3 regions of the Massilia sp. MP_M2 genome follow, and region 3 is predicted to be linked to each of the others. Evidence: predicted binding sites of a transcription regulator. Region 3 holds the regulator's gene; each other region holds the start of a gene.
What was found. The regulator FliA, encoded in region 3, starts transcription of late flagellar genes. The targets are predictions, from matches to a motif close to CTAAAGTTTNNNNNNNNNNNGCCGNTA.

Region 1 (10,733 bases), on a different contig from region 3:
ACGCAGCGCCTGGTGGACTCGAAGCAGCTGGTCCCGACCGAGACCTTGTCGATCGAAGAAAAAGCACGCCGCGAGCGCGCCCGCACCGCTGGCCTGTCTGGCATCCTGAATTATTTCTGGTCACCGGATGGCAAGCAATTGCTGGTGCCGGTCGGTGGCGACCTGTACCTCGTCGATGCCGCCAAGCCAGAGAATGCACGCAAGGTCGCCTCGGGCAGCGTGACCGATCCGAAAATCTCGCCGCGCGGGCGCTACGTCTCGTTCGTGCGCAACCAGAACCTGGTCGTGATCGACCTGAAAAGCGGCGCCGAGCGCCAGCTGACCACCGATGGCAAGGGCACCGTCCACAACGGCGCGGCCGAGTTCATCGCGCAGGAAGAAATGAGCCAGACCACCGGTTACTACTGGGCGCCGGACGATTCGGCCATTGCCTACCGCCGCTACGATGAAGCGCCGGTGCCGGTCGTGCGCCGCTTCGAGATCTTCGCCGATCGCACCGAGGTGATCGACCAGCACTACCCGGCTGCGGGTGATCCGAACGTGCTGATCGACCTGATGCTGGTCGATCCGGCCACCGGCGTGCAGCGCAAGATCGATCTGGGCGCGGACAAGGACATCTATCTGGTGCGGGCCGACTTCAGCGCCGATGCCAGGACGCTCGTGTTCCAGCGCCAGACGCGCGATCAGAAGCGCCTGGACCTGGTGGCCGTCGATGTCGGCTCGCTGGCGCAGCGCCCGCTATTCTCGGAAAACTCGACCACCTGGGTCAGCATCCACAACGACCTGCGCTTCCTGAAAAACCGCAAGGCCTTCATCTGGGCCTCGGAGCGCAGCGGCTACAACCACCTGTATCTGTACGACCTGGACGGCAAGCTGCTGCACCCGATCTCGCGCGGCGCATGGGGCGTGGACGATGTGCTGGCGGTCGATGAAGGCGCCGGCAAGGTGTATGTGTCGTCGAACCGCGACGCCGTGATCGACAAGCAGACCTATGCGCTGGCGCTTGACGGCAGCAGCGCCGACAAGCCGGCCCGCATCACGCAGGGCGATGGCTGGCACGACGCCGCTTTTGCCGGCAATGGCAAATTGTTCGTCGACACCTATTCGAACCCGCGCACCCCGCCGCAGGTGTCGATCCGCCGCGCCGATGGCGCGATGGTCGAGTGGATCGAAAAGAACGAGCTCAATGCCAACCACCCGTACACGCGCCACATGGCCGACCACCTGGCCACCGAATACGGCACGATGAAGGCCAACGATGGCCAGACGCTGCACTATTCGATCATCAAGCCGGCCAATTTCGATGCGACCAAGCGCTATCCGGTGTTTCTGTTCACCTATGGCGGCCCGCACTCGCAGCGCGTGACCCGTGCCTGGGGCAATTACTTTGACCAGTACATGGCGCAGCAGGGTTTCGTCGTGTTCCGCCTCGATAACCGTGGCTCGGGCCGCCGCGAGCGCGCCTTCACCGACGTGCTGTACAACAATCTGGGCAAGCACGAAGTCGAAGACCAGGTGACGGGCATCGACTGGCTGGCCAAGCAGAGCTTTGTCGATCCGAAGCGGATCGGCGTGTTCGGCTGGAGCTATGGCGGCTTCATGACGCTGCGTCTGCTGTCAGCGGCATCGGACAAGATCGCAATGGGCGTGTCGGTGGCGCCAGTGACCGACTGGTCCCTGTACGACACGCACTACACCGAACAGTTCGTCGGCGCGACGCCGAAGGGCGATCCACAAGCCTACAAACGCAGCGGCGTATTTGCCCACCTGGATGGCATGAAGTCGCCATTGCTGCTGGTGCACGGCATGGCCGATGACAATGTGCTGTTCTCCAACACCACGCTGCTGATCGACGAGCTGGTCAAGCGCAACGTGCAGTTCGACCTGATGACGTATCCGGGCGCCAAGCATGGCATCTCGGGGCGCACCAGCCAGCGTCACGTGTATGGCTTGATCGAAGCCTACTTCAAGCGCCACCTGGGCGAGACGCCAGCAAAGTAAGGCGGATGGGCCAGACGTAAAAAAGCCGCATCGGAAACGATGCGGCTTTTTCTTTTCCCACCCGCCTGCCGCGATGCGCGGCTGGCGGGGGAGTCCCTATCAAGGACGTGGACGTGGACGGTTTGCGTCGTCAGCTGCGTCTTCGACGGCTTCGCGCACGTCGCCAGCAGCGTGCTGGATCTTGCCTTCAACCTGGTTTGCCAGACCTTTGGCCTGCTGTTCCTTGCTGTCCACCAATTTGCCGGCGCCTTCTTGGATTTTGCCGCCAACTTCTTTCAGTTTGCCTTCGACTTGGTCTTTGTTCATGGTGATCTCCTGTGTTTGGCATGGCCGGTTGGCGATGCGATGAGTACAGATTAACGCAATCTTTCCAGCTCTTCTGTTAGCGCACGCACACAACTGGCATGTCGAATTGCGCGCCACCTTGCCATTGAGAATGCTATTGTTTTAATAACACCGGCTGTATCGACACCCGTTTTAACACTACCTTCAACGCCCGATCAAGACACCACCATGCATCCCCCTACGCCGCCTTCCTCCGACGCCACGGCGCCCGAGACGCCCCTCACCCAGCGCAAACTTGCGCGCCGCGTCACGCTCGTCAATGGCATCGGCGTCCTGTTCATCCTTGGCCTGGCAGCGGTCGTACTTGCCGCCGATGCCCTGCTGCTGATCTTTGCCTGCATCCTGTTTTCGATCCTGCTCTACAAACTGAGCGCGTTGCTACATCAGCGCACGGGCATCAAGCGCAACATCGCCCTGGTCATGGTCGTTCTGCTGCTGAGCGCCATCTTTGGCCTGGGCGGGTGGGCGATGGCGCCGCAGATTTCCGAGCAGTCAGGTCAGCTGGCCAAGGAAATCCCTGCCGCCGCCCTTCGCCTGCAAGCTGAAGTCGCCCAACACCCTCTGCTCAAGCGCGTCGTGGCCGAGCTGCCGCCGCCGGAAGACATCGTCAAGCAGATGGGTTCGCTGGTGCCGAATGCCGGCCTGTTCTTCAGCGGTGTCATCGGTACTCTCGGCAATATTGTCATCATCATATTCGTGGGCATTTATTTTGCCGCCTCGCCGGGCGTGTATACCGGCGGCTTCATCCGCCTCGTGCCGCAACAAAAGCGGGGCCGCGCACGTGAGGTCATGCAGGAGATGGGCGACAACCTGTCGAGCTGGCTGCTGGGCAAGGCCGTGTCGATGCTGATCGTCGGCGTGACCACGGCCATTGGCCTCAGCCTGCTCGGCGTACCGCTGGCGCTGATCCTGGGCGTGATCGCGGGCCTGCTCGACTTCATTCCGTACCTGGGCCCGATCATGGCCGGCATTCCGGCGGTCTTGCTGGCGCTGTCGATCAGCCCGGATCTGGCGCTGTATGCGCTGCTGCTGTTTGCAGCGATCAATATGCTTGAAGGATATGTCTTGCAGCCGATGATCGAGGCGAAAGCCATCGAGTTGCCGCCGGCACTCGTGATCGTGATGCAACTGATCTTCGGCACGCTGTTCGGCTTTGCCGGCGTTGCGCTGGCCACGCCATTGGCAGCCGTGCTGTCCGTGCTGGTCAAGATGCTGTATATCGAAGACATACTGGGAGACAGACCCGGGGACAGACCCGCCAGAGGGTCTTGAATAACAACAAAGCCGCGCAATGCGCGGCTTTGTTATTGATGATGCCGAAGGAATCAGCGGAAATGTATCAGCGATTACCTTTTGCGATTTCCTTGACGTCGCCAACTTTCTTCTGAGCTTTGCCTTCAGCCTGGTTCGACAAGCCTTCGCTCTGCTGCTGGCGGCTGCCGACGGCTTCGCCGACTTTCTCCTGCACCTTGCCGGCAACTTCCTTGGTCTTGCCCTTGACTTGATCCTTGTTCATTGCAATCTCCTTGCCCGTGACGTGGATGAGGCTTCACACTAGGAGCAAGTCCGGGCCGCTTCTGTGCGGCGCTTAACACATGGGCTTGCGCCAGACGCTCGCCAGCCACGGTTGTTGGTCGCGTGGCAAGCCGGGCGGCCGGTAATAGTGATGCAGCGCGACGAAGCCAGCCGCCAGCATGAAGCGCTCCCAGCTGTCGTAGTCGTGGTAGCTGCCATAGCGGTCGCCGTTCCAGCCTTCCTGATTCTCGCCGCGCGGATTCGAGGTGAATAGCACCCCGCCCGGCTTGAGCGTGCCGAACAATTGATCGAGCGTCTGCGGCAACGCTGCGCTGGGTACGTGAAACAGCACCGCATTGGCAAAAATGCCGTCGAATAGCGCGGGCGGCAAATCCAGATGCAGGAAATCCTGGTGCCACACCTCGCAACCACTGTATTGCCGGGCCATCGCGACAAACCGTTCGCTGCCATCCACGCCGATGGCGCGATGGCCGAGGCCGCTGAAAGTCTTGAGGTCGCGCCCGGGCCCGCAACCCAGGTCGAGGATCGTGTGCGGCGCTGCCGTTGTGATTGCACCCAGCAAGGCGTCAATGTTTTGACTTACATCATGGTCAATCGTACCGGCAAAGAAATCCTCGGCATGCTCGTTGTAGTGTTGGAGAGTACTGCGGGTGATGTCGTCATGGTTCATGCGCACAGTATGCCTGCGGGGGCGCCCCTTGCGGGAGGTGCCTCTGCGCAAAATAATGTGAAAATATTTCTGGATCGCCCTAAAGTTCCCGCCAGCGCAGTCGTAAATGGTTCAGACAACCGGCAATCCGGCCTGACAATACATGCTTTGGTAACCCTATGAACGCAGACGACGTCCTTGCGATATACGAAAACCTCTCTGGCCTGACGGGCCAGATGGCGCACGCCGCCAAGGCCGGCGACTGGCACGAGTTTGCGCAATTGAACATGGAAGCCAGGGCTCAGGTAGCCCCGGCAGTGGCCGGCATGCCAGCGCTGACAGGCGCCAAGCGCCTGAGCAAGATCGAGCTGTTGAAGCAGTTGATGGCCAACGATCGCGCCATCCGCGATGTAACCGAGCCATGGGACGAGCAAGTCGATCGCGCGCTGCACGCACACTGATCTGTCAGCGAATTGATCGTCAAAGCACCTGCGGGTGCTTTTTTTTCGCCCCAGACACCCTGTTGCAGACGCCAGGGCAACAAAAAAGCGCCCATCGGGGCGCTTTGGCGGCCATCAGGTCGATGGCGAATTCGGTGAGAGGACGAACCCCAGCTATCTGCTGGCGTCGCCTCGTGCCGGTTGCTGCCGGCGTCCGTTGCCATCGTAGGCAAGCAGACTGCTTCCAGACACAGGCGTTTCCTCAACGGTCGTCTGCTTGCCGCGCCACCTATCGTTGGTGACTGCGCCAGACCCTGTGCTGTCTGTGACCTTGTCGATCACCGCACCATTATAGCTCAGAATCAAAGTTGTGTAGACATTTCCTTGTCCGGCTCGTCCAACTGTGGTTCGACCGGCACCGGCGCCTTGTTTTTGCGAACGAAGCGCTGGCGCAGGCGTGCCATCAGCGAGATGCGCGGCATGGGCTGGATCATCGGCGCGGCCCGCTTGCGGCGGCGCAGGACGAACAGCGCGCCACCCACGAGCCCCAGCACGACGATCACGCCGCCGGCGATCCAGCCCCACGGCGTGGACGCCTCCGGCTCCGGCGCGGGGCGCCTGCGGGAAGGCCGTGGCGCCGTTGGTGTCGCGACCTTGTCCTGGATGACCGCGGACGGACTGGCACCCAGCGCCACTTGCAACACCCGCACCTTGTCTTCCAGCGTGCCGATTTGCTGGCGCAGCTGAGCGTTCTTGACATCGAGCGCGGCGCACACGGTTGCATTGTCGATTGAGGACGATGGCGCGCAAGTCGCGGCAGATGCGGCTGCAGGCAAGGCGACAGGCACAGGCAGCGGCTTGGGCACTGGCGTCGATGCATGCGTGGCTTCAGCCGGCCCGGGCGCCGGCGCCACTTTCTCGGAGGCGACCGATGCCGCCGGCGTGGCGGGAAGTGGGGGCTTCGGGGGCTTCGGGGGCTTCGGCGGCTTCGGCGGCTTTGGCGGTTTCGGTGGCGTTGGCTTGACCGCCATCGGCTTGGGCACCGCAACGGGCGCAGCAGAAAGATCCGCCACGAGCGGCGCCGGCGCCTTCGCGGGCACCGGTGCCGGCACCGGTAATGGCACCGCTGGCGCCGGCGGATTCGGATTCGGCGCAATGAAGAGCGTCACGAGCCGCACATCGCGCGTCCCACCATCGGCCAGTTCCAGATACAGGTGCAGGCGGCTTGATTCAACCGGCGCCGACGACGTCACGCGCAGGAACTGACGACCATCGCGCTCGCTCACGCGCAGGGCCAGCGCCGACAGCACGGCGGGCATGCCGATATTGGCACCCCGGTACACGTCCGGGTGCGCCAGGCGTGCCTGGACCGGGGTCGCGGGCGCGGCGAGCGCGGTCAGCTCGAGTTCCAGCGCCAGCGGCTGGCCGATATACGAACTGACGCGCGGCTCGCCGAGTTCGGCCGCGCCGACGCCGCAAGAGAGCAAAACACACGTGATGAATACAGGGAGGCGGCTGGCCATAGCAACTAACAAGAGTGAAGCCCAAGCGTCATTAACGGACATTGGGATAAACTCTTTAGTCCCAGCCTCTTGCAAATCAGGACATGTCCATGGAAAACAGGATTGAGAAAGACAGCTTTGGTCCGATCGAAGTGCCAGAGAACAATTTGTGGGGTGCGCAGACCCAGCGCTCGCTGCACCACTTCCACATCTCGACCGAACGCATGGCGCCCGAACTGGTCGCCGCCCTCGCCCAGGTCAAGCGCGCTGCAGCAGCCGTCAACCGCTCGCTGGGCAAGCTGCCGGCCGACAAGGCCAACGCCATCATCCGCGCGGCCGACGAAGTGCTCGACGGGCGCCATCCCGGCGAATTCCCGCTGGCCGTGTGGCAGACCGGTTCGGGCACGCAAAGCAATATGAACATGAACGAGGTGCTGGCCAACCGCGGCTCCGAGTTGCTCGGCGGCGAGCGTGGCGAAGCCCGCCTGCTGCACCCGAACGACCACGTCAACATGGGCCAGTCGTCCAACGACATCTTCCCCACCGCGATGCACGTGGCCGCTGCCTGGGCGCTGGCCAAGGAAGTGCTGCCGGCGCTGGCAAAATTGCGCGGCACGCTGGTGCGCAAATCACGCGATTTCGAGCCGATCGTCAAGATCGGCCGTACCCACCTGCAGGATGCGACGCCACTGACGCTGGGCCAGGAATTCTCCGGCTACGTCGCGCAGCTCGAATTTGCCGAAAGCGCGCTCAAGTCCACCTTGTCGGGCCTGCTGCAACTGGCAGCCGGCGGCACGGCCGTGGGCACGGGCCTGAATGCGCATCCCGATTTCGCACCGCGCATCGCGGCCGAACTCGGTTCGCGCACCGGACTGTCATTCAAGTCGGCGCCCAATAAATTCATGGCGCTGGCCGGGCATGACGCGATGGTCTCGACCCATGGCGCGTTCAAGCTGCTGGCCACGGCGCTGATGAAAATCGCCAACGACATCCGCTGGATGGCATCCGGTCCACGCTCGGGCCTGGGCGAAATCACGATCCCCGAGAATGAACCGGGCAGCTCGATCATGCCGGGCAAGGTCAACCCGACCCAGTGCGAAGCCTTGACGATGCTCTGTTGCCAGGTGTTTGGCAACGATGTCGCGATCACGGTGGGCGGCTCGCAGGGCAATTTCGAGCTCAATGTGTTCAAGCCGATGATCGCGCATAACTTCCTGCAAAGTGCGCGCCTGCTGGCCGATGGCATGCGCTCGTTCGACACGCACTGCGCCCAGGGGATCGAGCCGAACCTGGTGCGGATCGGCGAGCTGATGGAAAAATCGCTGATGCTGGTGACGGCACTGGCGCCCCACATCGGGTATGATCGCGCCGCGCAGATTGCCAAAACCGCATCGAAGGAAGGCTTGACCCTGCGCCAGGCAGCCTTGCAGAGCGGCTTTGTCGACGATCAGCAGTTTGACCAGTGGATCGTGCCGATCGATATGACGCGGCCCGATCCGGTCGAGTAAATACCCAGCACCCGGGCGGCCCGGTAACCATCAGACCGCCCTTTCATCCCCGAGGAAAGAATGCAAAAAATCGAATTTGAGTTGACATCGGAATTCGTCGAAGTCAACCAACTGCTCAAGCTGGCCGGCTTGGTCGACAGCGGCGGCGCCGGCAAGAAGCTGGTCGCCAGTGGCGTCGTCAATGTCGACGGGAAGCAGGAATTGCGCAAGACGGCCAAGATCCGCACCGGCCAGATCGTGACATTGGGCGACGTCGAAATCACGGTTCGCTAAAAAATAGACAGAAAGACAGCATCTTATGTTTGCGGTTTAACAAACAGAACGGGGCTTCATTGTTTATATTTCAAGACGTTAATCAACGGCTTATAGGTGAAAGCGATGGAAACCCCTGAAACCCGCGTACAGTCGCAAGAGCAGCTCATCGGTGATTTGCGCCTCGTGATCGAAAACGCGGAAGAACTGCTCAAGAATACTGATCAATACTCGAGCGCGCTGTACCAGAACGCCCGAACCAAGCTGTTTCAGGCGCTGGAAGCGGCGAATCAAGAACTGTCGCGCTTCGAGGACGCCCAGCTCGAACGGATGATGGCCGCAACCCGCCACGCCAACGAACAGTTCGCCGACCGCTCGGGCGAATCACGCATCCTGCGCGCGTTTCACTGACCCGCAATGACAACAACCCGGCGTCGCGCCGGGGGGGTTCATGCGGTCGTGTTGATCGAATTTCCCAGGTTGGCCGGCAGGTTCGGCGCCTGCGGAATCGCTGCGATCATCTGGGCTGCCGACGACGCTTCGATGTCCATGGCACGCTTGAGCATGGTCATGCCTACTTCCTGACGGATACCGGTTTCTGCCATGCTGGTCGACAGTTTGGCAATATTCGTGACGTCCATACATTTCTCCAGAAAAAGACTCGTCAGTCTTTAACGACGCCGCCAACCAGAACTTGAGGGTTGGCGCGCGACCATGTGCCAACCCAGTCCAGCACTGCGCCGATGTCGTTCAGGTCGAGCCAGACCACGCCGGGCCGCAATGCGGCCGGGCGCGCCACGTCCGACACCACGGCCACGATCGTCGCATCGTCGCTGTACAGGGCCGGCTTGCCCAGCACCGGGCGATGCACTTCCAGCTTGGGCAGCGCCTCCCATTTATAGCCCTCCACCAGTGTCAGGTCGGCCGGGGACAGGCGCGCCAGCAGCTCGGCCAGCGGCGGCTCGGGCGCGGCGCGCAGTTCACGCATGATGGCGATCCGGTACGGCGAGGCGATCATCACTTCGGCCGCCCCGGCCAGACGCAGGCGCGCACTGTCCTTGCGCGGCGGCTCGAGCTCGATATCGTGGTGACTGTGCTTGACGATATTGATGCGCAGGCCGGCGCCGGACAGACCGGCCACGAGATGCTCGAGCAGCGTCGTCTTGCCGCTGCCGGACCAGCCGACCACCGCCAGCACGGGCCCGCTCGCGCCTTGGTCAGGCAACTCAGTACGGCGCACGGTAGCGGGTGCCACGGTAATTCATCACGGCGGCCTTGGGCGTCAAGCGTTCGAGCACGAGGCCAGGCGCGACTTCCTCGCCTTCCCGGCGCAGCATCTTGTCGACCAGCAGCAGGCTCTCGCCGGGTGTCGGCGAATAGATGTAGCCGCCAAAGGCCACCTTCGGGATCTCACGCTGGAGGGTGTCCGGCAGTTGCTGCAGGGTACGCAACGGTTCGTCGCCGCCCGGCTGCGCGGCCACGACGGCGGATGTCGGCGCGGCCTCGCGCGGCGGCGGTGACGGTGGCGCGGTCGGCGCAACCGGTGCCGACGCCGGCTTCGTGCGCACCGGCCGGGCTTCGACCACCGGTGCAGGCTGGACAACCGGTGCGGGTGCGGGTGCGGGTGCGGGTGCGGGTGCGGGTGCGGGTGCGGGTGCGGGTGCGGGTGCGGGTGCGGGTGCGGGTGCGGGTGCGGGTGCGGGTACGACAGCAGCGGCCGCTGCGGGCGTCGCCACCGGTGCGCTAACCGTTGCCGTTGCCGGCACAACGGCAGGTGCAACGACGGGCGCAGTGGCGGGCGCAACGACGGGCGCTGCCACGGGCTGCGTCACGGCTGCCAGTCGCACCGGCGGCTCGCCCGCCAGGCGTGGCCACAGCAGCGCCACCGCCGCCGCGACGACGACGAGGCCCACGCCAAGGGCCAGGTAGCGCCGCTGCGCGCCCTGCCCTGCACGCGGCGACGCATACGACGGCGCTGGCGCGTGGATGGTCGGGGCGTTGCCCAGTTGGCGTTCGGCTTGCGCCTTCTTGAGTGCTTCTAGAATGTACGACATATCAGGTTCCCGTCCCGCCGGCGGTCAGCAAACGGGGTTCGGCCACGTTCGACAACTGGTTCAGACGCATGTAAGTGCGCGGCCCGACCACGCCATCGGCGTTCAGATCTTGCGCGGCCTGAAAGGCGCGCAGCCATTCTTTGGTGCGCGCGTCGAGCGGCGCATCGAGCGCCGGCGCCGTGGCGCTGTGCAGGCCCGCCAGGCGCTGCGCGATCCAGTCGACGTCCGGCCCGCGGTCGCCCTGGGCGACGACATCACGAAACGCCGCCGGCATGCGCCAGAAGGTGGTGAATTCGCCGCCGAAGCGCGCGACGAAGGCAGCGATGTCGATCTGCTCGCGCCGCTTGCCCTGCGCCAGCGTGACGCTGCGCTCGTCCATCCCCACCAGCACTGCATGGCCGGTGCGGGGGCCGTCGTGCAGCGTGACCACGGCCGGCCGGTCGAGC
Region 2 (10,733 bases), 110 kb from region 3:
ACAACGGCGACATCGTCGAGATCATCACCCAGCCCAATTCGCGCCCGAGCCCGACCTGGCTGACGTTCGTCCGCACCGGCAAGGCGCGTTCGGCGATCCGCCATCACCTGCGCCTGGTCGACGTCAACGAGTCGGCCGAGCTGGGTCTCGAATTGCTGACCCAGGCGCTGGCCGTACGCAACATCAAGCCGGATCTGCCGGCCAGCGTCGTCGAGCGGTTGCTGGCCGAGTCGTCGGCCAATTCGATGGACGAAGTCTACGCTGACGTCGGCATCGGCAAGCGCATGCCGACGCTGGTGGCGCGCCATATCTTCGGCCTGATGGAAGGCGACCCCGATCTGCTGCCGTCGGACAAGCCGCTGCCAGCGAGCGACATCGCGCCGGTGACGATCTATGGCAGCGAAGGCTTGGCGGTCCAGCTGGCGCCGTGCTGCCTGCCAATCCCGGGCGACCAGATCACGGGCCAACTGCGCCGCGACCAGGCACTGGTGGTGCACACCTGCGATTGCCAGACGGCCAAGCGCCTGCTGGCAAAAGAACCCGACCGCTGGATTGCCGTGCAATGGGGCGACGATCTCAACCGCCGCTTCGACTGCCGTATCCGCCTGCTGATCAACAACGAAAAAGGCATTCTCGCGCGCGTGGCTGCCGAAATCGGCGAGTCCGACGCCAACATCACGTATGTGGGCATGGACGAGGACGATGAAAACATGATGACGCAGCTGCGCTTTACGATCCAGATCGGCGACCGGGTGCATCTGGCGCAACTGATTCGCAATCTGCGCCGCGTGGCCGGGGTGAATCGGGTGGAACGGGAACGGACGTAAGTCACGCTTCGGGACGTTGCCGATGTATGGTGGGCGGGTTTCCCATCTTGATTGGCCGGTAGGGTGGGCGCGGCCGGCGAGGCGGCTACGCCGTCCACCCTACTTTTTGTCCAGGCTCAGTCTGAGAATACTGTCAAACGCCGCGCATGCGCCCGCGCAGGCGTCGGTAATCTCATCCGGCGACGTCACGTGTTCTTTCAGCGCCAGCATGAACGCGCGCCAGCGCGGGCCTGGTCCGGCATCACTGCCCTTCAGATAGCGCAGCGGATGCGGCGCCATTGCACCTGCCAGTTTCCCGTACAGCACCTTGCCGCCCAGCTGCGAGCCTTCGACCACATAGCACACGCCCCAGCGATAGGCCGCACTGGCATCGCGCGGCCACGCGTGCGCGGGCGCCGGTGCACGCAGCGGGGGCATGCCCGGCTCGTTCAGGTCGGCTTCGATCAGCGCCAGGCGTTCGACCGGCAGCAAGACCTGCTGCGGGCCATCCGCGAACGATTCCAGCCACGGCTGCAGGGACGCGAGCCAGTCGCGCACCATCGTCAGGTGCGCCGCATAATCGTTCAAGTCGGGGGCCGGACCGGAGAGCGGCAGGCCATGATCGAGCCGTTCGTGCTGTTCGTTGGTAGCAGCGCGCAATGCCGCCAGGGGATTCGGATTGTCTGCTGGATTGTGCGCCGCTTCATGATGTCGGTTCATGCGCACATAGTAGCACCGGGCTGCACGCTCAGTCGGTGACTGGCTCGGGATAATCGACCGAGATGATCTCAAGCTCGTCCATGCCCAGCGGCGTCTGCAACTGCGCGACATCGCCTTCGCGGCACTTGGTCAACGCGCGCGCCACGGGCGAAACCCAGCTGATTTTGCCGTGCAGCGGGTCGAGCTCGTCGATGCCGACGATGGTGATCGTGTGCTCTTCGCCGGCCCCGTTGACGTAGCGGACCGTGGCGCCAAAGAACACCTGGTCATTGCCATGCTGGATGCTTGGATCGACGACGAATGCCGAATCCATGCGCTTGGTAAGAAAGCGGATGCGGCGGTCGATCTCGCGCAGGCGCCGCTTGCCATAGATATAGTCGCCGTTCTCGGAGCGGTCGCCATTGGAGGCGGCCCAGTGCACGATGCGCACGACTTCGGGCCGGTCGACGTCGATCAGTTGCAGCAGCTCATCCTTGATGCGCTGGTAGCCGGCCGGGGTGATGTAGTTCTTGGCGCCGTCAGGAATCGCCTGCGCCAGCGCCAGGGCTTCATCATCGTCGTCGTTGTCGGACTCTTTTACAAATGCCTTGTTCATGGATGCATTGTAGCGAGACTTGCGCGCCCTTGTCGTATCATTCGACCATGCACCAACCTGCCCCGTTTCAGCACGCCCTTGACGACGCCGCCAGACAGGATGAGCGCACCCGCATCGCGCGCGAACTGCACGATGACCTGGGCGGCAACCTCATCGCCATCAAGATGGCGCTGGCGCGGCTGTCGGCGCGCCTCCCCGCCGACCAGTCCGGCCTGGCCGGTCAGGCGCAGTACATCGACGACCTGGTCGAGCGCACCATCGAGTCCGTCGAGCGCATCTCGCTCGGCCTGCGCGCCGCCCCGCTCGACCTCGGACTGGTGGCCGCGCTCGCATGGCTGGCGCGCGAATTCACGCGCCAGACCGGCGTCGCCGTCACCACGCACTGCCCGGACACGCCGGCGCCGGCGCCGGCCCACGCCGACGCCCTCTTTCACATCGCGCAGGAAGCACTCACCAATGTTGCCAAGCATGCACGTGCGACGCAGGTCACGCTGACACTCGAACGTGAAGGGGGCGAGCTCACGCTGTCCATCTGTGACAACGGCTGCGGCATCGACCCGGCCGCGCGCACCCGGCCGCATGCATTCGGCCTGCGCGGCATGCATGAACGGGCCAGCGCGCTTGGCGGCGTGCTGTCCTTGTCGGCGGCGCCCGGAGGTGGCACGATGTTGACCGTCAAGATCAGGCTGGCGCCGCCCGTGGCCCCGGCACAGAACAAGAAGCAGAATGAGTGAAAAAGTAACCATCCGGGTATGCATCGCCGATGACCACGCCATCGTGCGCGAAGGACTCAAACAGATCCTCGCCGACGAGCGCGACATCGTCGTGGCCGGCGAGGCCGAGGACGGGCACGATGCTGTGCGCCTGGCGGGCAAGACGCGCTGCCACGTGATGTTGCTCGACATCTCGCTGCCCGACCGCAATGGCATCGATGTACTCAAGCAGATCAAGAAGGACAAACCCGAGCTGTCGGTACTGATGCTGTCGATGCACCGCGAAGACCAGTATGCGATTCGCGCGCTCAAGGCCGGTGCCGCTGGCTACATCACCAAGCAGAGCGCGCCGCGCGAACTGGTCACGGCGATCCGGCTGGTGGCGGGCGGGCAGAAATATGTCAGCGCTGCGCTGGCGCAAAGGCTGGCCAGCGCCATCGGCGAAGACCATGAAAGCGCCGCGCACGAGGGGCTGTCGGACCGCGAATACCAGACGCTGACCATGATCGCGTCGGGCATGACGGTAACGCAGATTGCGGGCGAACTGTCGCTGTCGGTCAAGACGATCAGCGAATACCGCGCGCGCCTGTTGGTAAAAATGAAACTCAGGAGCAGTGCCGAGCTGACCACGTATGCGATCCGCAACGGCCTGGTCGATTGACGCCCGTCACATGCTGTAACACTGAATAAATATTGATTCTAGGCAAAAAAACTGCCTATCATGTGCTTATCCCCGCAAACTCGGCACCGCTCTGCAACCATGTCCACCCCATCAACACCCGTACCTGCTGGAGCCGGCCCTGGCACTGCCCCGGCGCCAGCAGTGAATCCGGCCGACATCGCTCGCGAGGCGTTCCGTCGCCTGGCCACGCGCCGTATCGCGCCGACGCCGGACGCTTATCGCGCCATCTATGACGAGATTGCCGGCACGCCGCCGCCACCGCCCTTGCCCGCCGCGGATCCAGGGGCCATCGAGGTGCTGAACGGATTCGCGCGGCGCATGCTCGATACGCCGGGCGAGCTGGCCGAATACGGTCGGCGCATGGCGCGCGCCGTCAAGACGGGGGATTGGAACAGCTACACCCAGGCACTGGGCCAGTTGAGCGAGCGGCATCTGCGGCGCAATACGCCGGTGATGGCGATGGGCGACGAAGAGCCACAGACACGCCTGCTGCGCGACATGCTGGCGCGCACGCTGACGTTCGCCTGCGCCTCGCTGCTGAGCGACAACCCGCAACAGGTACGAGAGGCCGAAGCGCTGGGCGCCCTGGTCAAGACGGCTGTTGGTGAGAGCGAGCTGCAGGAAATCGAGGCGCGCCTGAAGCAGCTGTGCTTCCAGATCGAGCTGCGCAAGGATGACAGCGCGGGCCAGCAGGAACTGCTGCTGCGGCTGTTCCGGCTGCTGCTCGACAATATCGAAGGCTTGCTGGAGGACGACAACTATATGCGCGGCCAAGTCGTGGCAGTGCAGGAACTGATTGCCGGGCCACTGGACACACGCGCACTGGAAGACGCCACGCGCAGCCTGAAAGACGTGATCATCAAGCAAAGTCATCTGAAACATGGCATCGCCGACGTGCGCGCGACGATGAAGAACATGATGATGACGTTTGTCGACCGCCTTGGCTCGGTGGCCGCCTCGACCGGCGACTACCACGCCAAGCTGGGCGACTTTTCCGAGCGCATCGGCAGCGCAACCGACATCAACGAACTCAATACCGTCCTGAACGACGTGCTGCGCGAGACGCGCCATGCGCAGGACGAAGCACTGGCCTCGCGCGACCGCATGGTGGGTGCGCACCGCGAAGTGCAGGAAGCCGAGCAGCGCATCCGCGAACTGGAAGCCGAGCTGCAGCATATGAGCGAGCTGGTGCGCGAGGATCAATTGACCGGCAGCCTGAACCGCCGTGGCCTGGACGACGTGTTCGAGCGCGAAAGCGCGCGCGCCGACCGCCGCAACACGCCGCTGTGCGTGGCGCTGCTGGACCTCGACAATTTCAAGCGCCTGAACGACACCTACGGCCACATGGCGGGCGACGCCGCGCTCAAGCACCTGGTCAAGGTGGTGCGCGAGACGTTACGCTCGATGGACGTGATCGCGCGCTTCGGCGGCGAAGAATTTCTGATCCTGCTGCCCGAGACAACGGTCGATGCGGCGGCGGCCGCCATGGTGCGGGTGCAGCGCGAGCTGACCCGGCACTTCTTTTTGCACGATAACGAGAAGATGCTCATCACCTTCTCGTGCGGGGTGGCGCTGCGGGTGCAGAACGAGGAGCAGGCATCGCTGATGGCGCGGGCGGATAAAGCGATGTACCAGGCCAAGAGCAGCGGCAAGAACCGGGTAGTCGTGGCGGAATGACAAGTTCTGAACGCGTGTTTCTCCAGACAGCGTAAAAAAAACGATTTATTTTGCGATCTGGCCCTAAACTTTTTCCACAGGGCACCGTTACCAGCAACAACAGCGGTTTGAACGTCACTGAGTAGCGAGACGGACCAAAGTGAACAGCAGCACGGTCGCTGCACCCCTAGTAAGACCTAGTCTGGAGAATCACCATGGCATCAGTAATCAACACCAACGTCGCATCCCTGAACTCGCAGCGTAACCTGTCGACCTCGCAATCGCAGCTGAACACCTCGATCCAACGCCTGTCGTCGGGTATGCGTATCAACAGCGCCAAGGATGACGCCGCTGGTCTGGCGATTTCGGACCGCATGAATTCGCAAATCAAGGGTATGACGCAAGCGACCCGCAACGCCAACGATGGCGTGTCGATGGCGCAAACCGCTGAAGGCGCTCTGGCGAGCTCGGGCGACATCCTGCAACGTGTCCGCGAACTGGCTGTCCAGTCGTCGAACTCGTCGAACTCGGCCAGCGACCGCAAAGCACTGCAAACTGAAGTCACCCAGCTGACCTCGGAACTGAACCGCATCGCCAACACCACCGAATTCAACGGCCAGAAACTGATGGACGGTTCGATGGGCACCGCGAACTTCCAGGTGGGCGCCAACGCCGGCCAGCTGATCTCGATGACCGGTTCGAACTTCACCACGTCGACCTACGGTAACAACCGTCTGGATGCCAGCTCGATGCAGGCTGCCACCGGCCAGTCCAACGGCGTCGCTACCGGCACCATGACCGTCAACGGTTCGAGCGGCTCGAAAGACATCACCGTCGCCGCCAATGCGTCGGCCAAGGCGACCGTTGCCGACATCAACAAAGCCAGCGGCGATACCGGTGTCACGGCCACCGCCAAGACCGAAGCCCTGCTCGCAGCTGCGCCAAACAAGTCGTTCACGTTCGAACTGAGCTCGGACAACGCCACTGCCGTCAAGGTGTCGTTCTCGGTAGGCGAAGACACCGCGAACGGCTACGCAGCCGCTGTGAGCGCCTTCAATGCGCAATCGGCCAAGACCGGCGTGACCGCATCGTACGATGCCGAAGGCGGCGGCCTGAAGCTGACCCAGGCTGACGGTGAAGACATCAAGCTGAAGAACACGTCGACCGACGTGGCATCGACCGCCACGCTGGCCACCTACGACGCCGATGGCGCAGTGTTGACCGGTGGCGTGACGGTAGATGCAACCGCCGGCGCAACCGCCGCCGGCCGCATCGTGCTGGACTCGGAAAGCAGCTTCTCGGTGGCCGATGCAAGTGGTTTTGCACTGGATGGTGGCACGAGCACCGGTTCATCCGTACTGAAGTCGGTCGCCGACCTCGACATCAGCACCTTCGAAGGCTCGCAGCTGGCCATCAAGACCGCCGATGCAGCACTGGCGTCGGTCAACAGCCAGCGCGCCGAATACGGCGCACTGCAATCGCGCTTCGAATCGGCGATCTCGAACCTGTCGTCGTCGACCGAGAACCTGTCGGCATCGCGCAGCCGCATCGTCGATACCGACTTTGCGTCGGAAACCGCGAAGCTGACCCGTGGTCAGATCCTGCAGCAGGCTGGTACCTCGATGCTGGCCCAGGCCAACTCGCTGCCGAACGGTGTCCTGTCGCTCCTGCGTGGCTAATCGCTAACGCGTAGTAACAGTACAACTCGGTAAGCGGTTCCCCGGCTGAAGAAATTTGGCTGGGGAATTTTCGTTAGGATACGCCATGCAAATTCCATCCATTGCGTCGTCGCCCCCCGCCAAACTGGACGAACGTCCAGCGGTGGCGAACGGGCCGGCTGCTCCGGCACCACGGGCAGCGCCGGAGAAAGCTGAACCCAAGCCAGACCGGAACGAGGTGTCGTCTGCCGTAAAGAAACTCAACGAAGCGCTGCCGCAATCGGCGCAGAGCCTTGAGTTCGAGATCGACGAAGAGAGCAAGGACCTCGTGGTCAAGATCATCGATCGGGATACGAAGGAAGTCGTACGCCAGATGCCGACCAAGGAGGCCCTGGAAATGGCCAAATCGATCGACAAGATGGTGGGACGCCTGCTGAACCAAAGCGCCTGACCCAATCCGCACCTCACCCGAAGCGCCGCCCCCCCACCAGGTGCGGCGCTTTTTACATGGCGCTTCGACATCGTTCCTGACGGTTCTGACCAAAATAAAAAGAGAGCCGCCTTTACCGCTCTTAAGTAAGGTTTGTTTCTGCCGATAATGACTTACATTATTGCTTTCACCGGAGAAACATGTGGCCAACCTCGACATCGATGGCATTGTAGCGAAGCTGATGCAGGCTGAAGCCAGGCCGCTCGACAACTACGCCAAGAAGACGGCGGCGCTGCAACAGAAGAACAGTGCCCTGAACCAGGTCAGCGCCGCCGTCGGCGCCTTCCAGGGCGCCCTGACGTCGCTGAACCAGTCCAACACGTTTCAGGGCCTGAGCGCGGTCCCATCCAACAAGGATGTGTTCTCGGGCTCCGCCACCACCGGCGCCGTGCCGGGCAAGTACAAGGTCAATGTCACGCAACTGGCCCAGTCGCAAAGCCTCAAGACCAGCGGGATGGCCAGCACCACCAGCACCATCGGCGCCGGCGCCCCGACCAATCTCACGTTCCAGTTCGGCACCGTCAGCGGCGGCACCTTCGGCGCCACCGGCACTGCGCTGGGCCTGGCGCCGGCCGCGGGTGGCATCGCCAACGGCGCGCTGAGCCTGAACGGCGTGGCGATCAGCACCGGCCCGACCACCCGCAGCGCCCGTGCGCTGGCCGAAGCCATCAATGCGCAGAGCGCAAAGACCGGCGTCGTCGCCACCGCCGGCAGCACCGAAACCGCCGCCGACCTGTTCGCCGGTTTCGGCCAGGTGAGCGTCGATGCCGGTTCGAGCTATGCCCTGTCGGTCGGCGGCGTACAGCTGGCCAACCTGAATACCGGCAGCGCGCCGCTGACCGGCGCCGCGCTCGATACCTCGCTGGCCAGCGCCGGCACGCGCAATGCCCTGGCTGCCGCCAACATCACCGTCAGCGGCAGCGCCGCCGACGGCACGCTGCAATTCACGGCGGCCGACGGCAATACCATCGACGTGACCGAGACCGTCACCGGCACCGTGCGTGGCGGCATCAAGCGCGCCGACGATGCCGTCAATGCCGGCGCGACCACGACGGCCACCGCCGGCGTCACGCTGCGCTCGAACGAAGGCAACCAGATCCTGGTCGCCGGCAACAACCCGGCGGCCGCGGGCTTTACCGCCGGCAGCGTCGGCGCGCACATGGGGTCGGATTTCTCGCTCAACGGCGCGCTCAACAGCAAGACCATCACACTGGCGGCAGGCGACCAGACGCTGCAGGGCATTCGTGACGCCATAAACAAGGGCGACATGGGCGTGACCGCCACCATCGTCTCGGACGGCAGCAGCAAGCCGTATCACCTGGTGCTCACGTCGAACAAGACCGGTGAAGCGACCTCGATGAAGGTCGGCGTGACCGGCGAGGACGGCGCAGCGGCCGATCCGGCGCTGGCAGCCCTGCTCGGCTACGATCCGGCCGGCGTGCAAGGCATGACCCAGACTGCCGGCGCCCAGAGCACGCTGCTGAACATGAACGGCATCGAGATCAAGAGCGACAGCACGACCGTCAAGGATGCGATCGAAGGTGTCACGCTCGAGATCAACGGAATCGGCAGCAGTACGATGACGGTCTCGAAAGATACCGCCGCGATCAGCACGGCCGTGAATGATTTCGTCAAGGCCTACAATGCGCTGAACTCGACGATGAGCGGCCTGACCAAGTACAACGCCGAAACGCAGAAAGGCGGCGTGCTGCAGGGCGACGCCAGCGTGCGCGCGATCCAGAGCCAGATGCGGCGTCAGATCAGCGAAGTCATGGAAGGCACGGGCGGCAAGCTGACCTCGCTGAGCCAGATCGGCATCGCGTTCCAGCAGGACGGCAGCCTGAAGCTGGACTCGACCAAATTGAGCAAGGCGATCACCGAGAATGCAGCCGACTTCGGCGGCCTGTTCGCCGCCATGGGCTCGACCACCGACGGCCTGGTCAAATTCGACAAGTCGACGGCTGCGACCAAGGCCGGGACCTATGGCGTGAACATCGCCAGCCTGGCGACGCAAGGCACGCTGGCGAGCAGCGCTGCACTTGGCGCGAGCACCACGATCGCCCCCAATACCGTGTGGCGCGTGACGCTGAACCAGACCGATCCGGTCACCGAAAGCAAGACCCAGGAAGTCAAGCTCCCGGCCGGCACCTACAACAAGGACGATCTCGCCGCGCTGCTGCGTTCGGCGATCAATGGCAATTCAACGTTCGCCGGCGCCGGCGACACGGTCGAATCGAAGGTCGGCGACGATGGCCTGTTGACGCTCTCGTCAAGCAAGTATGGCGCGAGTTCGAACATCTCCCTGACCGGCGTGAGCGGCAGCTCGGTCGACTCGATTTTCGGGGCCGCAACCCCAAGCAAGGGCGCCGACGTGGTCGGCACCATCGGCGGCGTGGCCGCCACCGGCAACGGCCAGTCGCTCACCGCTGCAGCCGGCTCGAACGCCGCAGGCATCCAGGTCTCGATCACGGGTGGCGTGCTGGGCGATCGCGGCGCGGTGACGTTCTCGCAGGGTTTCGCGTTCCAGCTCAACAACCTGGCAACCGGCTTCGTCGGCAAGGACAGCCTGCTCAAGAGCAAGACCGATGGCCTGAACATATCGATCAAATCGGTCGCCGACCAGGCCGCGAAATTCGAAACCCGCCTGGACAGCATCGAAAAGCGTTACCGCGCCCAGTTCGTTGCACTCGATGCGACGCTGTCGTCGATGCAGTCGACGTCGGACTACCTTACCCAGCAGCTGGCGACCCTGTCGACCAATTACTAATTTCAGCATTACCGGAGAATCTCATATGTTTGGAACCCCGAAACGCGGCGTCGGCGCCTATGCAACGGTTGGCCTGGAGACCGGCGTTGCTGCCGCGTCGCCACAGAAGCTGGTGGTGATGCTGTACGACGGCGTGATCGTCGCCCTGCTCAGCGCGATCAACCACATCAAGTCGTCGAACGTGGCCGCCAAGGGCGCCTCGATCTCGAAGGCCATCACGATCATCGACAACGGCCTGCGCGCCTCGCTCGACCAGAAAGCCGGCGGCGAAATCGCACAGAATCTGGATGCGTTGTACGATTACATGAGCCGCCGCCTGCTGCAGGCCAATATCAAGAACGATATCGCGATCATTGAAGAAATCCATGGCCTGATGTCGGACCTGCGCGAAGCCTGGGTCGCGATCGGCGAAAAGAGCGACGCGGCCGAACAGGCCGTGCCGGCCATCCAGCGTGCCCCTACCCTGATGAGCGCATAAGGTTGACGATGACGATGAACGGACAAGAAGTGGTATCGGTCTACGAAACGATGGTCGGCATCACTGAACGCATGCTCGACGCAGCCGCTGCCAACGAATGGGATCGCCTGGCCGAACTCGAACAGGAATGCGCGGCCCACGCGCGCCGCCTCAAGGCCAACGAAGGCA
Region 3 (10,733 bases):
CACCGTCTCCGTGCGCACCCGCCTGCTGGCCACCATCGGCAGTGGCGTGGTGTGCTGGTTCCTCACGGGCGTCACGTTGCAGCACACGGGCCTGCCACTGCTCGACGGCATGCTCGGCTGGTTGCCTTTCTCCGTGTTGTTTACCGCGTTTGCTGTCGGCGGCGTTGCCAATGCCGTCAATATCATCGATGGTTTCAATGGCCTGGCCAGCGGGACGGTCGTCATCGGCCTCGGTACGCTGGGCCTGATCGCCTTGGGCGCCGGCGATATTCACCTGGCGCAGTTGTGCTTCGTGATCTGCGCCGTCACTGCAGGCTTTTTTCTCGTCAATTTCCCCTTAGGCAAGCTGTTCCTTGGGGATGGCGGCGCCTACCTGCTCGGCTTCCTGCTGGCCTGGTTGTCGGTCATGCTGGTCTACCGCAATCCGTCCGTGTCGGCCTGGGCGCCTCTGCTGGCCTGCGCCTACCCGGTATTCGAAACCGTCTTCACGATCATGCGTCGCCTGTGGTGCCGGCGCCATCCGGGCCATCCGGACAGCTGGCACCTGCACAGCCTGGTCAAGACGGCGATCACTGCGCGCTACCTGCGCATGCTGCCGCCACCGCTGCGCAATGCCTTCGTCTCGCCAGTCTCGTGGGGCATCGCTCTGGTGCCGGCCGCGCTGGCCGTCAATTATGCGGGCGAGCCAGAGGTGCTGGTGCAGGGCGCGCTGGCCAGCTTCGCGCTGTACCTGGGCGTGTACGCGCTGGTCGTCGCGGCCTGGCGCGCCCGGCGCCGCCACGCGCCGATCGTCATACCAGTGGCGGCCGCGCCGCTGGCGCCGAAGGCAGCCACCGTCGTCGTCAAGCCGGTGGCGGTCAAGCCACTCATTACCACCAGCAGCAATGGCCAGGGCACGACGTCCGGCCTGGTTGTTGCCCGCATTGCCAACCCATCCGCCGCCAACCAGCCTGGCGGCCTGGCCGATCACAGCCACAAGCAGGCAGCGCCGGTCCTCGCGCGCCGGCGCATGTAATTTTCACCCGGGCTGCAGCCCGCACGACGCCGTCCCTGAACTGGGGCGGGTTTCCCCGCTTGTTCTCGACCTGTCCGCACGGCAATTTCAGCGATAATCTCGCTCGCGCGGTACAAAGGTGCCGCTAAGACATTCAAGAGCAATCGAGCGGGGGCAGCATGTCGGATGACAGCGACGCAGAAAAGACCGAAGACGCATCGCCCAGAAAGATCGAGAAAGCGCGCGAAGAAGGCGACGTTCCCCGATCGCGCGAGCTGGCGACGTTCACTGTCCTGATGACGGCCGGCGCCTGCCTGTGGGCATTTGGCGGCATGCTCGTCGGCAGACTGGCGACATCCCTGAAGTCCGGTCTCACGCTCGACCGCGAGCAAATCTTCAATCCCAATATCCTGCTCGAACGCATTCTCAACGACATCGTCAGCGTGATGCTGGCCTGCCTGCCGATCGCCGGCGCCATCATGCTCATCGCCCTGATCTCGCCGCTGCTGATCGGCGGCTGGCTGTTCTCGTCCAAGGCATTCATGCCGAACTTCGGCAAGCTCAACCCGATCAAGGGTATCGGCAATATGTTCTCCAAGAACGCGCTGGTCGAGTTATTCAAAGCCATCATCAAGACCATCATCATCGGCGTGGTGGCCTGGATCGTCGTCAGCGGCCAGAAAGAGGCGATGCTGGGCCTGGCGGTCGAGCCGCTCAATGAAAGCAGCGCCCACGTCGGCGACATGATCGGCCGTTCGTTCCTGTTCATCACCGGCGCGCTGGGGGTGATTGCGCTCATCGATGGCCCGTATCAGTTGTGGCATTGGAAAGACAAACTGAAGATGACGCGCCAGGAAGTGATCCAGGAATCGAAGGAATCGGACGGCAATCCTCAGATTAAGGGGAAGATTCGGCAGATGCAGCGCGAAATGGCCCGGGGCCGGATGATGCAAAATGTCCCTACTGCTGATGTGATCGTTACTAACCCGACCCACTATGCAGTCGCACTGAAGTACGCGGATGGCAAGGGTGCGCCGCGGGTGGTGGCCAAGGGCGTCGACGATATCGCGGCCAAGATCCGCGAAATGGGCGCTGAGAACAAGGTGCCCATGCTCGAAGCCCCGGCCCTGGCCCGCGCCCTGTTCAAGCACACCGAGATCGATGAAGAGATTCCGGAAAAGCTGTACTCGGCGGTGGCGGAAGTGCTGGCCTACGTGTACCAGCTGCGGGCGTACAAGAAGGGCGAGGGCGACTACCCGGATCGCCCGACCAGGTTGAAAGTACCTGCCGAGATGGACCCGCTGAACCCGGCCTCGCAACAGCGACCGGCACCCGATAATGGAGCAACTGAATGACCAACAGCATGAAACTGCCAGCCTGGATGAGCGGCCTTGGAGCACAAGGCGGCAAGGCGGCGGCGCCGATTCTGATCATCATGCTGTTGGCGATGATGATCTTGCCGCTGCCGGCGTTCGTGCTGGACGTGTTTTTCAGTTTCAATATTGCGCTGTCGATCATCGTGTTGCTGACCGCGCTGTACACGGTCAAGCCGCTCGACTTCCTGGCCTTTCCATCGATCCTTCTCGTCTCGACGATGCTGCGCCTCGCGCTGAACGTCGCCTCGACCCGTATCGTGCTGACCGAAGGGCACACGGGCAGCGCCGCTGCCGGCAAGGTCGTCGAGGCCTTTGGCCACTTTCTGATCGGCGGTAACTACACCGTTGGTATCGTTGTCTTCATCATCCTGACCATCATCAACTTCTCGGTCGTGACCAAGGGCGCGGGCCGTATCGCCGAAGTCGGTGCACGCTTTGCGCTGGACGCCATGCCGGGTAAACAGATGGCGATCGACGCCGACCTGAACGCTGGCCTGATCGGCGAAGACGAAGCGCGCAAGCGCCGCCAGGAAGTCTCGCAAGAGGCCGAGTTCTATGGTGCGATGGACGGTGCTTCGAAGTACGTGAAGGGCGATGCCGTCGCCGGTATCATGATTACCGTGATCAACCTGATCGCCGGTCTGATCGTCGGCGTCGTCATGCACGACCTCGCCATCGGCGAAGCGACCAAGATCTACACGCTGCTGGCCATCGGTGATGGCCTGGTTGCGCAGATTCCTTCGCTGATCATCTCGATCGCGGCCGGTATGGTCGTCTCGCGCGTGGCCAACGATGAAGACGTCAGCTCGCAGCTGACCAACCAACTGTTCGCCCGTCCCGAAGCGCTGTACATCACGGCCGCCATCATCGGCGGTCTGGGCATGATCCCTGGCATGCCGAACATGGTCTTCCTGCTGCTGGCCGGCTCGCTTGCTGCCGGTGGCTACTTTATCTCGAAGCGCAAGAAGGAAGCGCCGGCACAGGCGGAGGCCGCTGCCGTGGCCGATGCCGCCGCCGCCGCCCGCACGGCGCCGGCCGAGAGCGAAGAAGCGACCTGGCAGGATGTGATGCCGGTCGATACGCTGGGCCTGGAGGTGGGCTACCGCCTGATTCCGCTGGTCGACAAGAACCAGGGCGGCGAGCTGCTCAAGCGCATCAAGGGCATCCGCAAGAAGTTCGCGCAAGAAGTGGGTTTTCTGGCGCCGCCAGTGCACATCCGCGACAACCTGGAACTCAAGCCGTCGGCATACCGCATCACGCTCAAGGGCGTCGAAGTGGGTAACGGCGAAGCACTCAACGGCCAGTTCCTGGCGATCAACCCGGGCATGGCCAGCGGCACGCTGCCAGGCGTGGTCACCACCGACCCGGCCTTCGGCCTGCCGGCGACCTGGATCGAAGCGAGCCTGCGCGACGAAGCGCAAAGCATGGGTTACACCGTGGTCGATGCCGGCACCGTGGTTGCCACGCACCTGAACCACTTGATCACGCTGCATGCGTCGGAACTGCTGGGCCGCATGGAAGTGCAGGCGCTGCTGGACCACCTGGGCAAGGAGACCCCGAAACTGGTCGAAGACCTGGTACCGAAAGTCGTGTCGCTGTCGACGCTGCAAAAAGTGCTGCAAAACCTGCTGGTCGAAGGCGTGCACATCCGCGATATGCGCTCGATCATCGAGGCGCTGTCGGAGCACGCCGGCATGACGCAAGACCCGGCCGAACTGACCGCCGTGGTGCGCGTGTCGCTGGGGCGTGCGATCGTCCAGCAATTGTTCCCGGGCGAGAACGAATTGTCGGTGATGACTCTGGACAACCGCCTCGAGCGCCTGTTGATGCAGGCGATGGGCGCCGGTGGCGACGGTACCGGCATCGAGCCGGGCCTGGCCGATACGATCGCCCAGCAGGCAGCGCATGCCGCCAACCAGCAAGAGCAGATGGGCCTGTCACCCGTGCTGCTGGTGCCGGCGCCACTGCGCGTACTGCTGTCGCGCTTCCTGCGCCGCGCCGTGCCGGCCCTCAAGGTGCTGTCGCATGCCGAAGTGCCCGAGACCAAGACGATTCGCGTGACGAGCCTGGTTGGCGTGCCGATGTAATCGCCAAGGCAGCGCTTGTGCGCTGCCTTGGCTAGTGGTGCGCCAGCGGAGATCTGCGTAGTTTGCGCAAGATATGGATGCCGGTCGATGTGACGATCAGTACGATCACCAGTGCACCGACCAGAGCGACAAGCAACTCGACATCGGCCATTTCCTCACCGTTGGTTGCGCCGTACAGATCGCTGACCCAGATAAAGAAGGGAATTGGCACCTGCGGGAAGAGGTAGTGGTATGTCAGCCAGAAGCGGGCAAGTGCAGCGGTAGCGACCAGTACCCATATCGTCAGCAGGCTTCGCACGAAAATTTTCTTCACGTGACAGTCACCCGGCCGTAAGCTGTCAACGTGCTATTGGGGATGGTCATCTCGGTCGTCGCCTTGATGTGAGCGCGCAAAATGTTGAAGTCGACTTCCCGCTCGATGGTGATGCAGCCTCTGCTGATACCGGCTGGTCCTTTTGGATGCAGACGGAAGTTGCCCCGTTTGACCCTGTCGCAAAAAAATTCGTCATCGACGTTGCCATCCGCGGCATAGAGGGCAAACCAGTCAGACCGGCCGGTGAATACGTCGCGGAGCGCTCCCAGCTTACCGCCAGAATGGCGATCGAGCAGGTAGTAGACACCCGGAGGAATCGGACCGGAATTCGCGTTGCAAATGAACTCCCTGCGGTTTACCTGGTTGTCCAAGCCCGAAAAGGCTGGAAATTTTAAAGAGCGCATTTCAAATGTGCTCATCGGCTTACCGTTGAGTTTGAACGTACATTCGACCATATGGAACCCCTTGAAGCCTGGTTGAGAAGCTTCTGATCATAGGTAGCTGGTGCAGGCAGTCGCTGAGGTGTCACAACCGATGACGCTGCCACAGCGGGGGCGCCATGACGCCTAGCCAATCACGATCTGCTGTTCGATCGGCCCCAGATCGGTGATCGTCACGAGGACATGCAGTGGACTGTCCCAGTCGACATGCAGATGAAACTCGACGCCGCCGGCGCCACCTTCGGGATCGTGCGGCCCGATATTGGTGACATACACATTGGCTTCGCCCAGGTGAGGGCGGCCGGGCGGTGAATCAAACGGGTCGAGCACCGCTTTCCATTCTGCGGCCGTGATGAGAACGGCCGAACTCTCGGTGAGACCGGGCCAGTTGAAATTGCGGCGTACACGGCCCTGTACGTTACGGTAGATCAGCCGGATCGAGCGTGCCATGGGGGGGGGCTCCTGATGGGCGTTTGCGGCACGCCAGTCGTGCCAGTCACGATTCGACCCGGCCAGTATCCGCAAGATCGGCACCCGAACGCCATCTTCCTGCGCCAGCGCAATCCTCGGTGAGACCTGTACAGATGCTGCCAAGTCGCAATAAACTGGTATCACTTTTTCTGATTATGGGGAAATAGACCCTTTTCCCCATCCTTCTCGGTTGATCGTTTCCGCACGGCATCGACAATAATGATTCTTATCGATGGGCATGTGCCCGTCATGCAGAACATAGATTGAAGTGCGGAGAACCACGATGAAAGTGAAGAAATTTACAGCGGCAACTTCCCGGGATGCCTTGCGCAAGGTGCGCGAAGCCCTGGGCCCGGATGCCGTCATCCTGTCCAACCGTCCGGTCGACGGCGCCGTCGAAATTCTGGCGCTCGACAACGACGATGTCGCCTCGCTGTCCGCGCCTGTCGCCGATTCCGACATGGCCCAGCCAAAACCGCAGCTGCAGCACTTCGACGAACTCGCACCCGCTGCCCCGCGTGCCACGCCGGCACGCCGCTACCAGGATGCCGGTCCGGTCATGAACTCGCCGGTTGCGCCTGCCTATGTCGCGCCCGTGGCGCCGCTGGCCCCGGCTGAACCGGCCGCGACCTACGCCGAACGCCGCGCACCCGCGCCTGAACCGACCATCGACATGGCCGCCATGACCGCCATGGTGAGCGCCGCCATCACCCAGGCCAAGGAGTCGGCGAGCTCTGAAGTCAGCAACATGATAAGCGAAATCCGCGCCATGCGCGGCCTGATGGAAACCCAGCTGGCCGAACTGTCGTGGGGCTCGACTGCCCAGCGCGAACCCCACAAGGCCACAGTGCTGCGCGAAATGCTGGCCGCCGGTTTCTCTGCCACGCTGGCGCGCTACATCATTGAAAAAATGCCGGCTACCAATGACGCGGCGCAAGCCATGCGCTGGGTGAAGACCGTGCTGGCCCGCAACCTTGCGACCATCGGCAACGAAGACGCGATGCTGTCCGAAGGCGGTGTGTTCGCGCTGGTCGGCCCGACCGGCGTGGGCAAGACCACCACGACGGCCAAGCTGGCCGCGCGCTGCGTGATGCGCCACGGCCCGGACAAGCTGGCCCTGATCACCACCGATGCCTACCGTATCGGCGGTCACGAGCAACTGCGCATCTACGGCAAGATCCTCGGCGTGATGGTGCACTCGGTGAAGGACGAGGCCGATCTGCGCATCGCGCTGAAAGAACTGCGCAACAAGCACACGGTGCTGATCGACACCATCGGCATGTCGCAGCGCGACCACATGGTGGCCGAGCAGGTCGCGATGCTGTCGGGCTCGGGTGCCGAAGTCAAGCGCCTGCTGTGCCTGAACTCGACGTCGACCAACGAGACGCTGAACGAAGTCGTGCGCGCCTACCAGGGCAGCGGCCTGCACGGCGCGATCATGACCAAGATGGACGAAGCCGCCTCAACCGGCGGCGTGCTCGACATCGTCATTCGCCAGAAGCTCAAACTCCATTACGTGTCGAACGGCCAGCGCGTGCCGGAAGACCTGCACGTGGCCGACAGCGCGATGCTGATCGACCGCGCTTTCCGCAACCACGGCGAGGCGCCTCTTGATGCCGATCTGCCGATGCTGATGGCAGCCACCGCAAAGGCCAACCGCCGCGAGGTGTCGCATGGCTAGTTTTGACTTCGACCAGGCAGAAGGCCTGCGCCGCATGCTGCAAGGCCCGCGTCCGCGCGTGGTCACGTTCCTGTCGGCCACGCCAGAAGACGACAAGGGCGCGATGCTGGTGAACCTGGGCGCCTCGCTGGCCCAGGCCGGCAACGAAGTACTGATCGTCGATGCCTGCAACGTCGAGTACGGCGTCGCCCGCCGCCTGGGCCTGAACCGCTGCGCCTCGCTGCTGCAGGTGGCGCGCCAGGAAAGCGCGCTGAACCAGGTAATCCATCCGGCCCCGCAAGGCTTCTCGGTCGTGCCGATGGGCACGCCCGAATCGACCGACGATGTGCGGCGCCTGAGCAAGACGTTCGACGTGCTGGCCACGCAGGCGGCCATCGTCATCGTCGATGGCGAACTGGGCCCGGACGGCGAATTTCCGGTGCCCTTGATGTCCAGTTCCGAGATCGTGATCCAGGTGTCCACCAGTGCGGCGTCGATCACCAATGCCTACTCGCTCATCAAGCGCCTGACGCAGGAACTGGGCCGCCGGCCATTCGGCATCCTGGTAACCGGCGCATCCGAGGGGGAGGCCAAGGTGGTATACGATAATATGTCATTGGCAGCAACACGTTACCTGGCCGTCAAGCTCAGTTTCATGGGCGCCGTGCCGGCCGACGAATACCTGCACCGCGCTGCGCGCCTGGGCCGGGCCGTGGTCGACGCGTTCCCGCTGGCCGGCGCATCGGTTGCGTTTCGCCAGCTGGCCGGAAAGTTCGCACTGCCCGCACTGCCGCAGTTCGGCCGCCAGGGCAGCACGTCCATCGGTTCCTGACACCGTCGCTAACGACATATAAAGAAAAAGACATACGCCAGCATGTATACGGTCAAAGGGAAAGCGGACAAGAATTCTTTGCTGACGGAGCATATGCCGTTGGTAAAGCGTCTTGCCCACCACATGAAGGCGAAGCTGCCGCCTTCGGTGGAGGTCGATGACCTGATCCAGGCCGGCATGATTGGTTTGCTCGATGCGATCAACCGCTACGAAGACGACCACGGCGCGCAGTTCGAGACCTATGCCGTGCTGCGCATCCGCGGCGCGATGCTCGACGAGCTGCGCGCCAGCGACTGGATGCCGCGCAGCACGCGCCAGAACATGCGCAAGGTCGAGGGCGCGATGCAGTCGCTGCAGCAGCGCCTTGGCCGCCCGCCGAGCGAATCCGAGGTGGCCGCATCGCTCAAGATCTCGCTCGACGAGTACCAGGACATGCTGGCCGACTCGGGCGGCCACCAGTTGCTGTACTACGAAGACTTTCATGCCGACGAAGGCAGCGACAACTTTCTCGATCGCTACGCGGTGGACGATGCCGACCCGCTGCGCAGCCTGATGGAAACCGATTTTCGCCAGGCCGTGATCGACGCGATCGACAAGCTGCCGCCGCGCGAAAAGCTCCTGATGGGCTTGTACTACGAAGAAGAACTGAACCTGAAGGAAATCGGCGCCGTGATGGGCGTGAGTGAATCGCGGGTGTCGCAGCTGCACACCCAGGCCGTCGCACGTTTGCGCACCACCTTACGGGAGCAATTATGGACTGGGCCAGCGTAATCGGCCTGGTGCTGGCGATCGCCGGCATCTTTCTCGGTTACACCCTCGACGGCGGCAAGTTCTCGTCGTTGATCCAGCCTGCCGCATTTGCCATCGTGGTGGTCGGCACCTTCGGCGCCGTGCTGCTGCAAAGCGAGACGCGCACCTTCTTGCGCGGCATCACCATGTTGCGCTGGGTATTCGTGCCACCAAAAAACGGGCGCCAGAAACTGTCGCGCGAAATCGCACTATGGAGCCTGACGGCGCGCCGCGATGGCTTGCTGTCGCTCGAACAATTCATGAGCAAGGCCGACCCGTTCGTCGCCAAGGGCTTGCGCCTGGTGGTCGACGGCATCGCGCCCGAGAAAGTGCGCAGCCTGCTCGAACACGAAATCAACGGCTACGAATTCGCCCAGCGCCAGGCGGCGCGCATCTGGGAATCGGCCGCCGGCTACTCGCCGACAATCGGCATCCTGGGCGCCGTGCTGGGCCTGATCCACGTGATGGAAAACCTGTCCGATCCGGCCCGTCTGGGCTCGGGCATCGCGGTGGCATTCGTCTCGACCGTGTATGGCGTGGGCATGGCCAATCTGTTCTTTTACCCGGTGGGCAACAAGCTCAAGGCCATCGTCAGCGACAAGGTATCGCAGTACGAGATCCTGGCCGAAGTCTTTTCCGACCTGGCCAGCGGCGACCACGGCCGCGTCGTCGACGAACGCGTCGCCAGCCTGCTCACGCACCACTAGGCCAGCGCCATGGCCCGCAAGCGCTACGACGACGATGTTCCCACCGAAAACCACGAGCGCTGGCTGATTTCGTACGCCGACCTGATCACGCTGCTGTTCGCGTTTTTCGTCGTCATGTACGCCATCTCCATTGTCAACGAGGGCAAGTACCAGGTGCTGTCCGATGCGCTCGGGAATGCATTCGGCGGCCGCGGCGCAGCCACCCAGGTCAACACCAACGTCGAACCCGTGCTGCCGCTGTCGCACATCATCAACCGCCGCCGCAACGAGGCAGCGCGGCGCGAGCAGGAAAAGATGGGCGTGATGGCGCGCGAACTGTCGGCAACCCTGCTGCCGCTGGTGAAGTCGGGCCAGGTACGGGTGATCCAGAACGCGCGCGGCATCAGCGTCGAGATCAACGCGAGCGTGCTGTTCCCGCAGGGCGAAGCAGTGCTCGACGGCGAAGGCCAGGAAATCCTCGCGCAGGTGGCTGGCCTGCTCAGGAACGATACGCACCGCATCGAGGTCGAAGGCCATACCGACGACCTGCCGATTGCCAATCCGCTGTATCCATCGAACTGGGAACTGTCGACCGCGCGCGCGAGCAGCGTGGTGCGGCTGTTCGCCGCCAACGGCGTGTCCGAGGTGCGCCTGTCGGCGATCGGCTTTGCGGCGACGCGGCCCGTGGCGCCCAATAGCGACGAGATCGGCAAGGCGCGCAACCGGCGCGTGGCGGTGATGATCCTGGCCGCGCTGCCCGAGACCGGCGGTAACATACTTCCGTGAATGTATTGATGGATTCATGCCATAATCGACAGGCAGCGTCGCGCGGGTGACGCCTGCCGTGAATCCTCGAGGAGTCGCAATGCATGTCAAACGAAGCTCGCCGGCGGCCAAGCTGGCAATGGTGCTGTCGCTGGTCAGCCTGGTTGGTGTGGTCAACGCCGTGGAGGCCAAGGTGAACGTCCATCACCGGCTCGAAGTGGAAACCGGGGCCGGCAAGGTCAAGGTACGGGTACTGATCGAGAACCGGGGTGATGCGCCGGTATGGATCCCGCGCGAAATTGCGCTGGGCGACGATCTGA

Region 1: a site for FliA is predicted at 4,632-4,658, ahead of RCH14_RS01175 (flagellar protein FliT). Genes of this name have one in related genera too.
Region 2: a site for FliA is predicted at 7,402-7,428, ahead of fliD (flagellar filament capping protein FliD). Genes of this name have one in related genera too.

The regions. Positions count from the first base shown of each region.
Region 1 covers NZ_JBCHJF010000001.1:251,884-262,616, forward strand. The annotation lists gene RCH14_RS01150 (S9 family peptidase) at 1-2,001, shown strand, start outside; gene RCH14_RS01155 (CsbD family protein) at 2,101-2,307, opposite strand; gene RCH14_RS01160 (AI-2E family transporter) at 2,515-3,618, shown strand; gene RCH14_RS01165 (CsbD family protein) at 3,686-3,862, opposite strand; gene RCH14_RS01170 (methyltransferase domain-containing protein) at 3,935-4,552, opposite strand; gene RCH14_RS01175 (flagellar protein FliT) at 4,711-4,992, shown strand; gene RCH14_RS01180 (hypothetical protein) at 5,334-6,494, opposite strand; gene fumC (class II fumarate hydratase) at 6,584-7,981, shown strand; gene RCH14_RS01190 (RNA-binding S4 domain-containing protein) at 8,042-8,254, shown strand; gene RCH14_RS01195 (DUF883 domain-containing protein) at 8,360-8,644, shown strand; gene RCH14_RS01200 (YjfB family protein) at 8,683-8,874, opposite strand; gene mobB (molybdopterin-guanine dinucleotide biosynthesis protein B) at 8,898-9,488, opposite strand; gene RCH14_RS01210 (general secretion pathway protein GspB) at 9,460-10,287, opposite strand; gene RCH14_RS01215 (AAA family ATPase) at 10,289-10,733, opposite strand, start outside.
Region 2 covers NZ_JBCHJF010000011.1:179,021-189,753, reverse strand. The annotation lists gene RCH14_RS21045 (bifunctional (p)ppGpp synthetase/guanosine-3',5'-bis(diphosphate) 3'-pyrophosphohydrolase) at 1-827, shown strand, start outside; gene RCH14_RS21040 (biliverdin-producing heme oxygenase) at 927-1,526, opposite strand; gene greB (transcription elongation factor GreB) at 1,555-2,121, opposite strand; gene RCH14_RS21030 (sensor histidine kinase) at 2,169-2,855, shown strand; gene RCH14_RS21025 (response regulator transcription factor) at 2,848-3,495, shown strand; gene RCH14_RS21020 (diguanylate cyclase) at 3,595-5,193, shown strand; gene RCH14_RS21015 (flagellin) at 5,388-6,851, shown strand; gene RCH14_RS21010 (flagellar protein FlaG) at 6,937-7,281, shown strand; gene fliD (flagellar filament capping protein FliD) at 7,463-10,087, shown strand; gene fliS (flagellar export chaperone FliS) at 10,113-10,565, shown strand; gene RCH14_RS20995 (flagellar protein FliT) at 10,580-10,733, shown strand, end outside.
Region 3 covers NZ_JBCHJF010000011.1:65,192-75,924, forward strand. The annotation lists gene RCH14_RS20450 (glycosyltransferase) at 1-1,015, shown strand, start outside; gene flhB (flagellar biosynthesis protein FlhB) at 1,174-2,349, shown strand; gene flhA (flagellar biosynthesis protein FlhA) at 2,346-4,457, shown strand; gene RCH14_RS20465 (hypothetical protein) at 4,489-4,770, opposite strand; gene RCH14_RS20470 (DUF2778 domain-containing protein) at 4,767-5,189, opposite strand; gene RCH14_RS20475 (hypothetical protein) at 5,337-5,660, opposite strand; gene flhF (flagellar biosynthesis protein FlhF) at 5,965-7,362, shown strand; gene RCH14_RS20485 (antiactivator of flagellar biosynthesis FleN protein) at 7,355-8,173, shown strand; gene RCH14_RS20490 (RNA polymerase sigma factor FliA) at 8,216-8,944, shown strand; gene RCH14_RS20495 (flagellar motor protein) at 8,926-9,669, shown strand; gene motD (flagellar motor protein MotD) at 9,679-10,434, shown strand; gene RCH14_RS20505 (hypothetical protein) at 10,514-10,733, shown strand, end outside.